2 regions of the Nitratireductor sp. J20-h4 genome follow, and region 2 is predicted to be linked to the other one. Evidence: predicted binding sites of a transcription regulator. Region 2 holds the regulator's gene; the other holds the start of a gene.
What was found. Region 2 encodes LexA, which represses DNA repair genes until DNA is damaged. Its sites were predicted from a motif close to TGTTCNNNNTGTGTTCNG; they were not measured.
Positions count from the first base shown of each region.

Region 1: the regulator LexA is predicted to act here: its motif matches at 2,254-2,271, upstream of uvrA (excinuclease ABC subunit UvrA).

Region 1 covers NZ_CM165557.1:1,624,769-1,630,212, reverse strand. The annotation lists gene ACT2B0_RS07925 (VOC family protein) at 1-204, opposite strand, end outside; gene ACT2B0_RS07920 (single-stranded DNA-binding protein) at 215-703, opposite strand; gene ACT2B0_RS07915 (hypothetical protein) at 969-1,247, shown strand; gene uvrA (excinuclease ABC subunit UvrA) at 2,414-5,338, shown strand.
Region 2 covers NZ_CM165557.1:1,790,590-1,796,033, forward strand. The annotation lists gene gltX (glutamate--tRNA ligase) at 1-177, opposite strand, end outside; gene ACT2B0_RS08755 (ComEC/Rec2 family competence protein) at 305-2,713, shown strand; gene lexA (transcriptional repressor LexA) at 2,813-3,523, opposite strand; gene ACT2B0_RS08765 (phosphate ABC transporter ATP-binding protein) at 3,735-4,556, opposite strand; gene ACT2B0_RS08770 (PstA family ABC transporter permease) at 4,553-5,386, opposite strand; gene pstC (phosphate ABC transporter permease subunit PstC) at 5,370-5,444, opposite strand, start outside.

The sequences.
Region 1 (5,444 bases), 170 kb from region 2:
GATCGCCGCCGCCTGCGCCTCGTCCGACGCGCGACCAAGCACCAGCGACGTGCCGCCGCCGGGCGGTGCGACGACCACCCAGCGCTTGTCCTGTTCGGGCTGGTGCGTATCCTCGACAAGGTCGAAACCGAGCTTGCCGCAATAAAAGGCGATGGCCTCGTCATAGTCGCGCACCACGATCATCACATGCGCGATGCGCTGCATCGGCGGCCGATCAGAACGGGATTTCGTCGTCGAGATCGCGCGAGAATCCGCCGCCGCCGCCGCCCTGGCCCTCGTTCGGGCTGGATGCGCCGAAATCGGAGCCGCGCGCGGCCGGGGCGTTATACTGGCCGCCGCCCTCGCCCTGCCCGCGCGAATCCAGCATCTGCAGCTCGCCGCGGAATTTCTGCAGCACGATCTCGGTCGTGTAGCGGTCGTTGCCGGTCTGGTCCTGCCATTTGCGGGTCTGGAGCTGGCCCTCCAGATAGACCTTCATGCCCTTTTTCAAATATTGCTCGGCGACCTTGGCCAGATTGTCGTTGAAGATCACGACATTGTGCCATTCGGTGCGCTCGCGGCGCTCGCCCGACTGGCGGTCGCGCCAGGTTTCGGAGGTCGCCACGCGCATGTTGACGACCGGATCGCCGGAATTCAGGCGGCGGATTTCCGGGTCAGCGCCCAGATTGCCCACCAAAATCACCTTGTTGACGCTTCCCGCCATCACTTTATCTCCACGCTCGTCCGCCCGGGACATTTCTGATCGGCGCGTATTCTATCCGATCGCCCCGGCCGACGCGCCCCGGCGGGGCAGATTCCTTGCGCTGTCCACAAGGGTTTCGTTCCTTGTTTGTTCTAAACCGTTTCCGACCCGGTTTCAACCATGCGCCGGCGCCCGCCGCACGGGACGCAAAATGTGAAGCGGCGCGCTCTTGGCAGCGGCGGCGCGCGCGCTTATGTCGAGGCAAAGCGTGAGCGGAGCCGAAATCATGTCGCGACCCCTGATGATCGCCGTTCTGGCGGCTTTTGCCGCCGCCGCGAGCCTGCCGGCCGTGGCCGGACCGGACGCAGACACGGCCGATAACGGCCTGCCCGGCGTCGAGCGCCCGCAAGGCGCCGGCGCCACCGACGCGCCGTTGCCCGAACCGGACGAGGCGCTGCCGGTCGGCTCCACGCCGGGTTCGTTCAAGGTCGGCGACTGGGACGTGACCATTTCCGGCAGCATTTCCTACGAGATCGGCACCGGCGGCTACCGCGACGGCCGCTGAGGCACCGGCAACGGGCGGCCGCCCTGCCGGTCGTTCGGGCCTCTTGCTTGCCCCGGTTCCTGTCGTCCTCCGTTTCGCCCCCTCGACACCACGCAACAGCGGCTCACGCCGGACCCGATGTCAACGCGCTTTTGCGCGCCGGCCACGCCCGGACTTGCTGCGCGCACGCCGCCCGGCTCGACTGCACGGTTTTCGGCAGCACGGTTTTCGGCAGCACGGTTCGACGATGGCGCGCTTGTCCCGATCGCACGCCACACCACCGGCCTCGTCGCGCCCTGGCCGTGTCAGCCACCAAATCCCGGCGGTTCGCGTGCGCCGCCGCACGGCCATCGCCAACCGCACCCTGCAAGAATTTTCCGATCGAGGCCGACAGCCAACGACGGAACCATGTTTGGGCCGGATTTAGGCCGGAGAACGCCTGATCCTGCCCGCAGCACCAGAATCGGGAAACCCGGCCGCGGCCGGCCTCGCCTCGCCAGCCGACACGACGCCGCGGCTCGACGCGTGACCCGTCAAACTGCACGCCTTCGCCCGCCACCACGCCCGCAAGAGAACGGCCTCGCCGCTACCGTTTCGAGCGCGCGAGGCCTTTGGGTTTCCCCGATCTCCGAGGATATCAGGTGATCGTCAAGGGACATCCACTCAAGGATGGCACCCTTTGCATTGGTCAGCGATGTAAGATGATTTGACGGGGCGCGCGATCAGCCGCTCAGCGTCCGATCGGGCTCACCGCGGCTCCACCGGGCAGGCGGAGCCGGCAGGGACTGTCCGGCGGGGTCATGCCTCTCTCCTCTGCTGGTTGCACCGACACCGTTCCGTCTTCGGCCTCGCCTTCGCGGCGCCTCGCGAAAATCCCGCTCCTGCGGATGATGTCGAGGCCGTGCGGAACGGTTTTGACTCTGCGCCCGGGCCGGCGCCGCTGTCAATATCGGTGCGGCGCGCGAAGGCAAAATGTGATCGAGGCGGCCAAGGCCCGCGGCACCGGACGCAAACCGTGTCAGGAGTGCGTTCGACCTTTGTTCTTTGCCCTTGCCCTCACCCGGCAAAGGAGTCTAACTCGCTTTTGCGAAAAACCCCCTCGACGCGGCGGCGCGGCGACCTACCTAGGAGGCTGGCGCGGAACCTTGTCCGCGCCTTCCCATCGCAACACGGAACGGCATTGCGGCATGGCCGATCAGAAATTCATCTCCATTCGCGGCGCGCGCGAGCACAATCTCAAAAATGTCGACCTCGACATTCCCCGCAACAGCCTCACCGTGATGACCGGCCTGTCGGGCTCGGGCAAATCGTCGCTCGCCTTCGACACGATCTACGCCGAGGGCCAGCGCCGCTACGTGGAAAGCCTGTCGGCCTATGCGCGCCAGTTCCTGGAGATGATGCAGAAGCCGGATGTCGACCAGATCGACGGATTGAGCCCGGCGATCTCGATCGAGCAGAAGACGACCTCGAAGAACCCGCGCTCCACGGTCGGCACGGTGACCGAGATCTACGACTATATGCGGCTGTTGTTCGCGCGTGTCGGCGTGCCCTATTCACCGGCCACCGGCCTGCCGATCGAGAGCCAGACCGTGTCGCAGATGGTCGACCGGGTGCTGGCGCTGGCCGAAGGCACGCGGCTTTACCTCCTGGCGCCGATCGTGCGCGGGCGCAAGGGCGAATACCGCAAGGAACTGGCCGAGCTGCAGAAGAAGGGCTTTCAGCGGGTCAAGATCGACGGCGTCTTCCACGAGATCGCCGAGGCGCCGGCGCTCGACAAGAAGTTCAAGCACGATATCGACATCGTCGTCGACCGCGTCGTGGTGCGCGACGATTTGGCCGCGCGGCTGGCCGACAGTCTGGAGACCTGCCTGCGGCTTGCCGACGGGCTCGCCGTGGCCGAATTCGCCGACCGGCCGCTGCCGCCGGAAACCCTGTCGGGCGAAGCCGCCAACAAGTCGAAGAACGACACCCACGAGCGGCTGTTGTTTTCGGAAAAATTCGCCTGTCCGGTGTCGGGCTTCACCATCACCGAGATCGAGCCGCGGCTTTTTTCCTTCAACAACCCGTTCGGCGCCTGCCCGTCCTGCGACGGGCTCGGCAGCCAGCGCGCCATCGATCCCGAGTTGATTGTGCCCGATGACGGGCTTTCCCTGCGCGACGGCGCGGTCGCGCCCTGGGCGCGTTCGACCTCGCCCTATTACACCCAGACGCTGGAGGCGCTCGGCAAGGCCTATGATTTCAAGATCGGCCAGCGCTGGCGCGACCTGCCCGAGCCGGCGCGCCAGGCGATCCTATACGGCACCGGCGAGCGCCAGATCGTCTTTTCCTATGATGACGGGCTGCGCTCCTACCAGACGACAAAAACCTTCGAGGGCGTGATCCCCAATCTGGAACGGCGCTGGAAGGAGACCGAATCGGCCTGGAGCCGCGAGGAGATCGAGCGTTACATGGCCGCCAGCCCCTGCCCGGCCTGTTCCGGCTACCGGCTGAAACCGGAGGCGCTGGCGGTCAAGATCGACGGGCAGCATATCGGCGCGGTCACCCAGCTTTCGATCCGCAAGGCCGGCGCCTGGTTCGAGGCGCTGCCGGCCCGGCTCACCGACAAGCAGAACGAGATCGCCGGGCGCATCCTGAAGGAGATCCGCGAGCGGCTCGCCTTCCTCAACGATGTCGGGCTCGACTATCTCAGCCTGTCGCGCAATTCCGGCACGCTGTCGGGCGGCGAGAGCCAGCGCATCCGGCTCGCCTCGCAGATCGGCTCCGGCCTGACCGGCGTGCTCTACGTGCTCGACGAACCCTCGATCGGGCTGCATCAGCGCGACAATGCCCGCCTGCTCGACACGCTCAAGCATCTGCGCGACCTCGACAACACGGTGATCGTGGTCGAGCACGACGAGGACGCCATCCTGACCGCCGACTACGTGGTCGATATCGGCCCGGCCGCCGGCATCCATGGCGGGCGCGTCGTCGCAAAGGGCACGCCGGCCGACATTCTGGCCGACCCCGGCTCGCTGACCGGGCAATATTTGTCGGGCGCGCTCGCGATCCCGACGCGCGACGCGCCGCGGCCGCTGAGGAAGGGCCGCCGCATCAAGGTCGTCGGCGCGCGCGGCAACAATTTGAAGGACGTCACCGCCGAGATCCCGCTCGGCACCTTTGCCTGCGTCACCGGCGTGTCGGGCGGCGGCAAGTCGACCTTTCTGATCGAGACGCTCTACAAGGCCGCCTCGCGCCGCATCATGGGCTCGCGCGAGCATCCGGCCGAGCACGAGCGCATCGAGGGGCTGGAATTCCTCGACAAGGTGATCGACATCGACCAGTCGCCGATCGGCCGCACGCCGCGCTCCAACCCGGCCACCTATACCGGCGCCTTCACCCCGATCCGCGACTGGTTCGCCGGCCTGCCCGAGGCCAAGGCGCGCGGTTACCAGCCGGGCCGCTTCTCCTTCAACGTCAAGGGCGGGCGCTGCGAGGCCTGCCAGGGCGACGGCGTGATCAAGATCGAGATGCATTTTCTGCCCGACGTCTACGTCACCTGCGACGTGTGCCACGGCAAGCGCTACAATCGCGAGACGCTCGAGGTCACGTTCAAGGAAAAGTCGATCGCCGACGTGCTCGACATGACGGTCGAGGAAGGCGCGGAGTTCTTCGCCGCCGTGCCGGCGGTGCGCGACAAGCTGCAGACACTCGCCAAGGTCGGGCTCGGCTACGTCCATATCGGCCAGCAGGCCACCACCTTGTCGGGCGGCGAGGCGCAGCGCATCAAGCTCGCCAAGGAATTGTCGCGCAAGGCGACCGGCAAGACGCTCTACATTCTCGACGAGCCGACCACCGGCCTGCATTTCCACGACGTGGCCAAACTGCTCGACGTGCTGCACGAGCTGGTCGACCAGGGCAACACCGTGGTCGTCATCGAGCACAATCTGGAGGTGATCAAAACCGCCGACTGGATCCTCGATCTCGGCCCGGAAGGCGGCGATGGCGGCGGCGAACTGGTCGCCTCGGGCACGCCGGACGACATCATCGCCGAGGAGCGCAGCTATACCGGCCAGTTTTTGAAGGAACTGCTGGAACGCCGGCCAGGGGGACGCAAGCGGGTGGCTGCGGAGTGAGTGGGCGCGGCCGGCTGCCGCGTGATCCTGCAACACCGCGCCGTTCCCCCCTCTTGCGCAGTCTAAGGCCTGGCTTCGCCAGGGCCAAGACCGCGCTTTCTCCCCC
Region 2 (5,444 bases):
GATCGCGGCGGTGGCCGCCTCGGTCGAGCGTTCGCGGTCGGTGTCCTCGATGCGCAGCAGCATCTGGCCGCCCGTATGCCTGGCATAGAGCCAGTTGAACAGCGCAGTGCGTGCTCCGCCAATATGCAGATAGCCGGTGGGCGAGGGCGCGAAGCGCGTGACGACGGTCTTGGTCATGGCGATGTCCAGGAGGTTTGCGGGCCCGCCGCGCGATCGGCCGGCCTGCGGGTGATTTTGATCGGCGTTCATGTAGCATAGGTGACCGGCCGCGCAAGCGCCGGCCGCATCGTGAGGCGACGGCCCGATGAGCACGATGGAGACACAGCGCCTGGAAACGGCGACCGCGCCCGCGGCCGACGGCGCGCGTCTGCCGGCCGGTCGGCAGCCCGATCGCACCCGGCCGGCATCCATATCGGGCGCCCTGGCGTCCGTCGGCCGCGCCCTTGCCGCGGCATTGGCGCTGGAAGACGCGCGCGGCACGCCCTTTCTCCTGGTTCCGGTGCTGTTTTGCGCCGGCGCCGCCCTCTATTTCGCGCTGCCCTTCGAGCCGGGCTGGCCGTTGCTTGCGGCCGCGCTTGTCGGGCCGGTGGCGGGCTGGTTTCTTGTCGCCCGACACGGGGTCGCGGCACGGCTTTGCGCGGCGTTCGCGTTTGCAGCGGCCGGCGCAGTCGCCGGCAAGGTTGAAACCGTGCGCGCCGACACCGCCATGCTGGGCTCCGCCGTCTCGACCGTCCTGACCGGACGGGTGGTCAGGGTCGAGCACCAGGCGAGCGGACGCACCCGCTTCACGATCGATGTCGAGGCGACGCGCCGGCCGCTGCTGCGCTACGCGCCCGATCGTGTCCGCGTCACCGCGCGCGCCGATCCCGGCATCGCCGCCGGCGAGCGCATTCATGGCGTCGTGCGGCTTTTCCCGCCTTCCGGACCGGTCAGGCCCTACGGCTATGATTTCGCGTTCGAAAGCTACATGGCCGGCATCGGCGCGACCGGATTTTTCCTCGGCACGCCCGAAAAACGCCCGTCCGCCGGCACGGCCGGCGCGCCCGGGCGTCTCGCCGCCGGCTTGGCCAATATGCGCCAAGCAATCGCCGGCCGGATCCGGCGCCATATCGCGGGCGCGGAGGGCGAGATCGCCGCCGCGCTGATCGCCGGCACCCGCGCCGGCATTCCCGAGGAGGTCGAGGAGGCGCTGCGCCGGGCCGGACTGGCGCATATCCTGTCGATCTCCGGGCTGCACATGGCGCTGGTCGCCGGCACGGTGATGCTGGCGCTGCGGGCGCTGTTCGCGCTTGCGCCGGGCTTTGCCTCGCGCCATCCGGTCAAAAAATACGCCGCCGCGCTGGCGCTGGCGGCAGCCGCCTATTATCTGGCGATTTCCGGCGCGGCGGTTGCCGCCCAGCGTTCCTTCATCATGATCGCGGTGATGCTGATCGCGCTGTTGTTCGACCGCGCGGCGATCACCATGCGTAATCTGGCGATTGCCGCGCTGATCATCGCCGCGCTGGCGCCGCACGAAGTGGTCGGGCCGAGTTTTCAGATGTCGTTCGCCGCAACCGCGGCGCTGATTGCGGCCTATGCCGGCTGGACAACCCGGACCTCGGCCGGCCGGCGCGCCGGCCGCGCGCCACCGCAGGGCGCGCTGCGCAAGGCCGGCCGCGGCCTGACCTATTTTCTACTCGGCATCGCCGCCACGTCGCTGATCGCGGGCGGCGCGACCACGGTCTACGCGATCTGGCATTTCCACCGCATCGCCCCGCTGGGGCTGATCGCCAACCTCGCCGCCATGCCGGTCGTCTCGACGCTGATCATGCCGCCGGCCGTCGCCGCCGGCGTGCTGATGCCGGTCGGGCTGGAGGGACCGGCGCTGGCGGTGATGGGCCAGGGGATCGCCATCATGGTGGCGGTGGCGCGCCGGGTCTCCGAGCACAGCCCGATCGACGCCGTTGGCGCGATGCCGCCGCTGGCGCTGATCCTGTTCACCGGCGCGCTTCTGGCCGCCACCATCGCCACCACCGGCCTGCGCTGGCTGGCGCTGCCGCTCGCACTGGCCGGAATTGCGGCGTTCGCCGCGCGCACGCCGCCCGACCTGATGGTGTCGGAGGACGCGCGACTGGCCGCGATCATGCGCCATGACGGCCGGCTCGCCGTCAACCGCGCGCGGCCGAACGGTTTTACCATCGGCATCTGGCAAAAAGCGCGCGCGGCGACGGGCTTCGTCAAACCGCTCGAGCGCCCCGACCGGGCCGCGTCCGACGCAAAACCCGGCGGCAAGGCCGGCGCCGACCCGCGCTTTGTCTGCGACGCTGCGACCTGCGAGGCCGTCGATCCACGCGGCGCCATGGTGGTGCACGCCGAAACCCAGGCCGCGGCCGCGCCATATTGCGGCCGGGCGAGCGTGATCGTGATCGCCGACGCGACCGCCGCCAATCCGTGCCGGGCAAGAAACGTTCTTGTCGTGACGGCCCGCGATCTCGCCCGCCGCGGCAGTCTCGAGGTGCGTTTCAAGCAGGTTGGAACCGAGGGCGCCAGCGCGAGCGAAGAACCGCTGCGCGCCGAAGCGCGCTTCGCCCTGCCGCGGAACGAACGGCCATGGTTCGCGCACCGCAAATTCTCGCGCGAAGCGCGCGGGCTCGCGCCCTACAAACGCGGCAAGAAAGGCACGAAGGACAAAAAACGCAAAGGCGGGAAGGACGCCACGGGCGGCAAGACCTGAGCCGTCAGCCGTCGCAACGGGATGGCTGGCCCGGAACGCGGCCGCGGACCGGCCGGCTCCGGCCGAAACCCGCCCGGCGCGCCCGGCGCCGGGGAAAAATCAGTAGCGGCGGATTAGGCCGACCAGCCGTCCCTGCACCTTGACCTGATCGGGGCCGTAGATACGGGTCTCATAGGCCGGGTTGGCGGCCTCGAGCGCGATCGAGGCGCCCTTGCGCCGAAACCGTTTCAGGGTCGCCTCGGCGTCTTCCACCAGCGCCACCACGATGTCGCCGGGATTGGCGGTCGCCGCGCTGCGAATGATGACGGTGTCGCCGTCGAGAATGCCGGCGTCGATCATCGAATCGCCGCGCACCTCGAGCGCGTAATGGTCGCCGGCCGACAGCATGTCGGGCGGCACGGTGATCGCGTGCGTCTGGTGCTGGATGGCGTCGATCGGCACGCCGGCGGCGATCCGCCCCATGACCGGCACCGACACGCCGCCGGCATCGTCATTGTCCGACACGGGCGGGGCCGGTTTGGGTTTCGGTTTGCCGAGACTGCCCTCGATGACGCTCGGCGAAAAGCTGCGCGGTCGCCCGAGCCCCGGCGAGATCGATTCCGGCAGGCGCAGCACTTCCAGCGCGCGGGCGCGATTGGGCAGCCGGCGGATGAAGCCGCGCTCCTCCAGTGCGGTGATCAGCCGGTGGATACCAGATTTGGAGGCCAGATCGAGCGCTTCCTTCATCTCGTCGAAGGAGGGCGGGATGCCGGTCTCCTTCAGTCGTTGATGGATGAACAGCAGCAGTTCGTGTTGTTTTCGGGTTAGCATGGTCGCCCCCAGCGGAATCATCGACAAACAAAACCAGAACAAACTCTATCTGTTCTCACCTTGTTCCGCAAGTGTCCGACCGTTGAATGTCCGAGGCGGACGCCGGCAAGGGCTGCGGGCGGCCAGTTGCGCACGACCTGCCCGTCAGCGCGATGCCCGCGGGGCCGGGGGGCGTCCGGTGTCGGGGCGCTCGGCGGTGTACGACCCGGCGTTACGCCACTCGTCCGTTGAGATAGTCGTCCGTGACCTGGTTTTGCGGCCGTTCCGACAGATCGGCCATCGTGCCGTGCTCGAGCAGATAGCCGGTCCCGCACCGCGTCCAGAACAGCGCGCACCGGTCGGCAATCCGTCTTGCCTGCGACAGATTGTGCGTGACGATCACCAGCGTGACGCTGTCCTTGAGTTTCAGCAGCAGGCGCTCGATCGTCATCGTCGACATCGGGTCGAGCGCACTGCACGGTTCGTCCAGAAGCAGAATTTCCGGCCGCGTCGCCAGCGCCCTGGCAATGCACAGGCGCTGCTGCTGACCGCCGGACAGCGCGCAGGCCGACATGTCGAGCCGGTGACCGATCTCCGCCTGGAGGCCGACGGCGCGCAGGCACTCGTCGATGCGCGCCTCGCGGTCGGCTCGCCGACGCACGCCGAACTCGCTCAACACGATATCAAAATTGCGGCGGATCGAGAACGGAAACGGGTTCGGTTTCTGAAACACCATGCCGACGCGCTTGCGCAAGCGCAGCAGGTCGGCATCCCGCCCCAGCACGTCGGTGTCGCGCACAAGGATGCGGCCCGTCACCCTGGCGCCCGGGATCAGGTCGATCAAACGGTTGAGGCAGGTCAGCAGGCTGGTCTTGCCGCAGCCCGACGGGCCGATCAGCGCGGTGATGCGTCCAGGCGGGATCGACAAGGTGACGTCGGACAAGGCGGTGAGGGCGCCGTAGGCAATCGTGAGGTTTTCGACGCGAATATGGCTCGCTTCGACGCGGCCCGGCGACACATCGATCGTCCGGGGGCCTGTGGTTTGCACGTTCATACGAACTCCCTGCCTTGCTTGCCGTCCAAAGCCGTAAACAGAGCGACGACGGCGGCGACCGAGACCAAGAGCACCGTGGCGGTCGCGAACGCGTTGCCGTCGCCGCCGGGAACGTTCATCGCCAGATCGAGGATGTGGACCGCCATGGTCCGTCCGGAATCGAAAACCGAATCCGGCATGCGCACCACGTAGCCGCTGGTGAAGATCAGGGCGGCGCTCTCGGCGACCGCGCGTCCGAAGCCGAGCCCCAGCCCGGCGAAGATGCCCGGCGCGGCGGCCGGCAGCATGATCGACCAGACGATCCGCCGCTGCGGCAGGCCGAGCGCGTAGCCGGCCCTGCGGTCTTCGCCGTGCATGCGCAAGGTGGTTTCAGCCACGCAGGCCGCGATCGGCAGGATCATCAGCGCGAGCGTCAGCCCGCCGGCCAGGATGGAAAAACCGAAGCCGAGCCAGTCGCAAAAAATCATGTTGCCGGCCAGACCGAAGACGATCGAGGGAACGGCGGCGAGCACGCCCAGGCACCCCCGCGTCAGGCGCGCGGCCGTCGCCTCCGGGCGCACCGCCTCGACCAGGAACACGGCGGCTCCGACCGCCAGCGGCAAGGCGGCCGCCAGCGCCACCGCCGTCACCGCCGCCGTCGACACAAGCACCGGCGCGATGCCGCCGGCGCGCCCGGCCGCGCGCGGCGCGGTGGTGAGGAAGTCCCATGACACCAGCGCCGCGCCGCGCGTGACCACATGCACAACGATGGCGGCCAGAACGAACACCACCGCCGCCACCGCCGCCCGCACCACAAGGTCGTTGACGAAAGGCCTAAGACTGCGCCGCATCGGCCCCGCCCCAGTACCAGCGCATGACAAGCAGCAACCCGACCAGCGCCATCAGCAC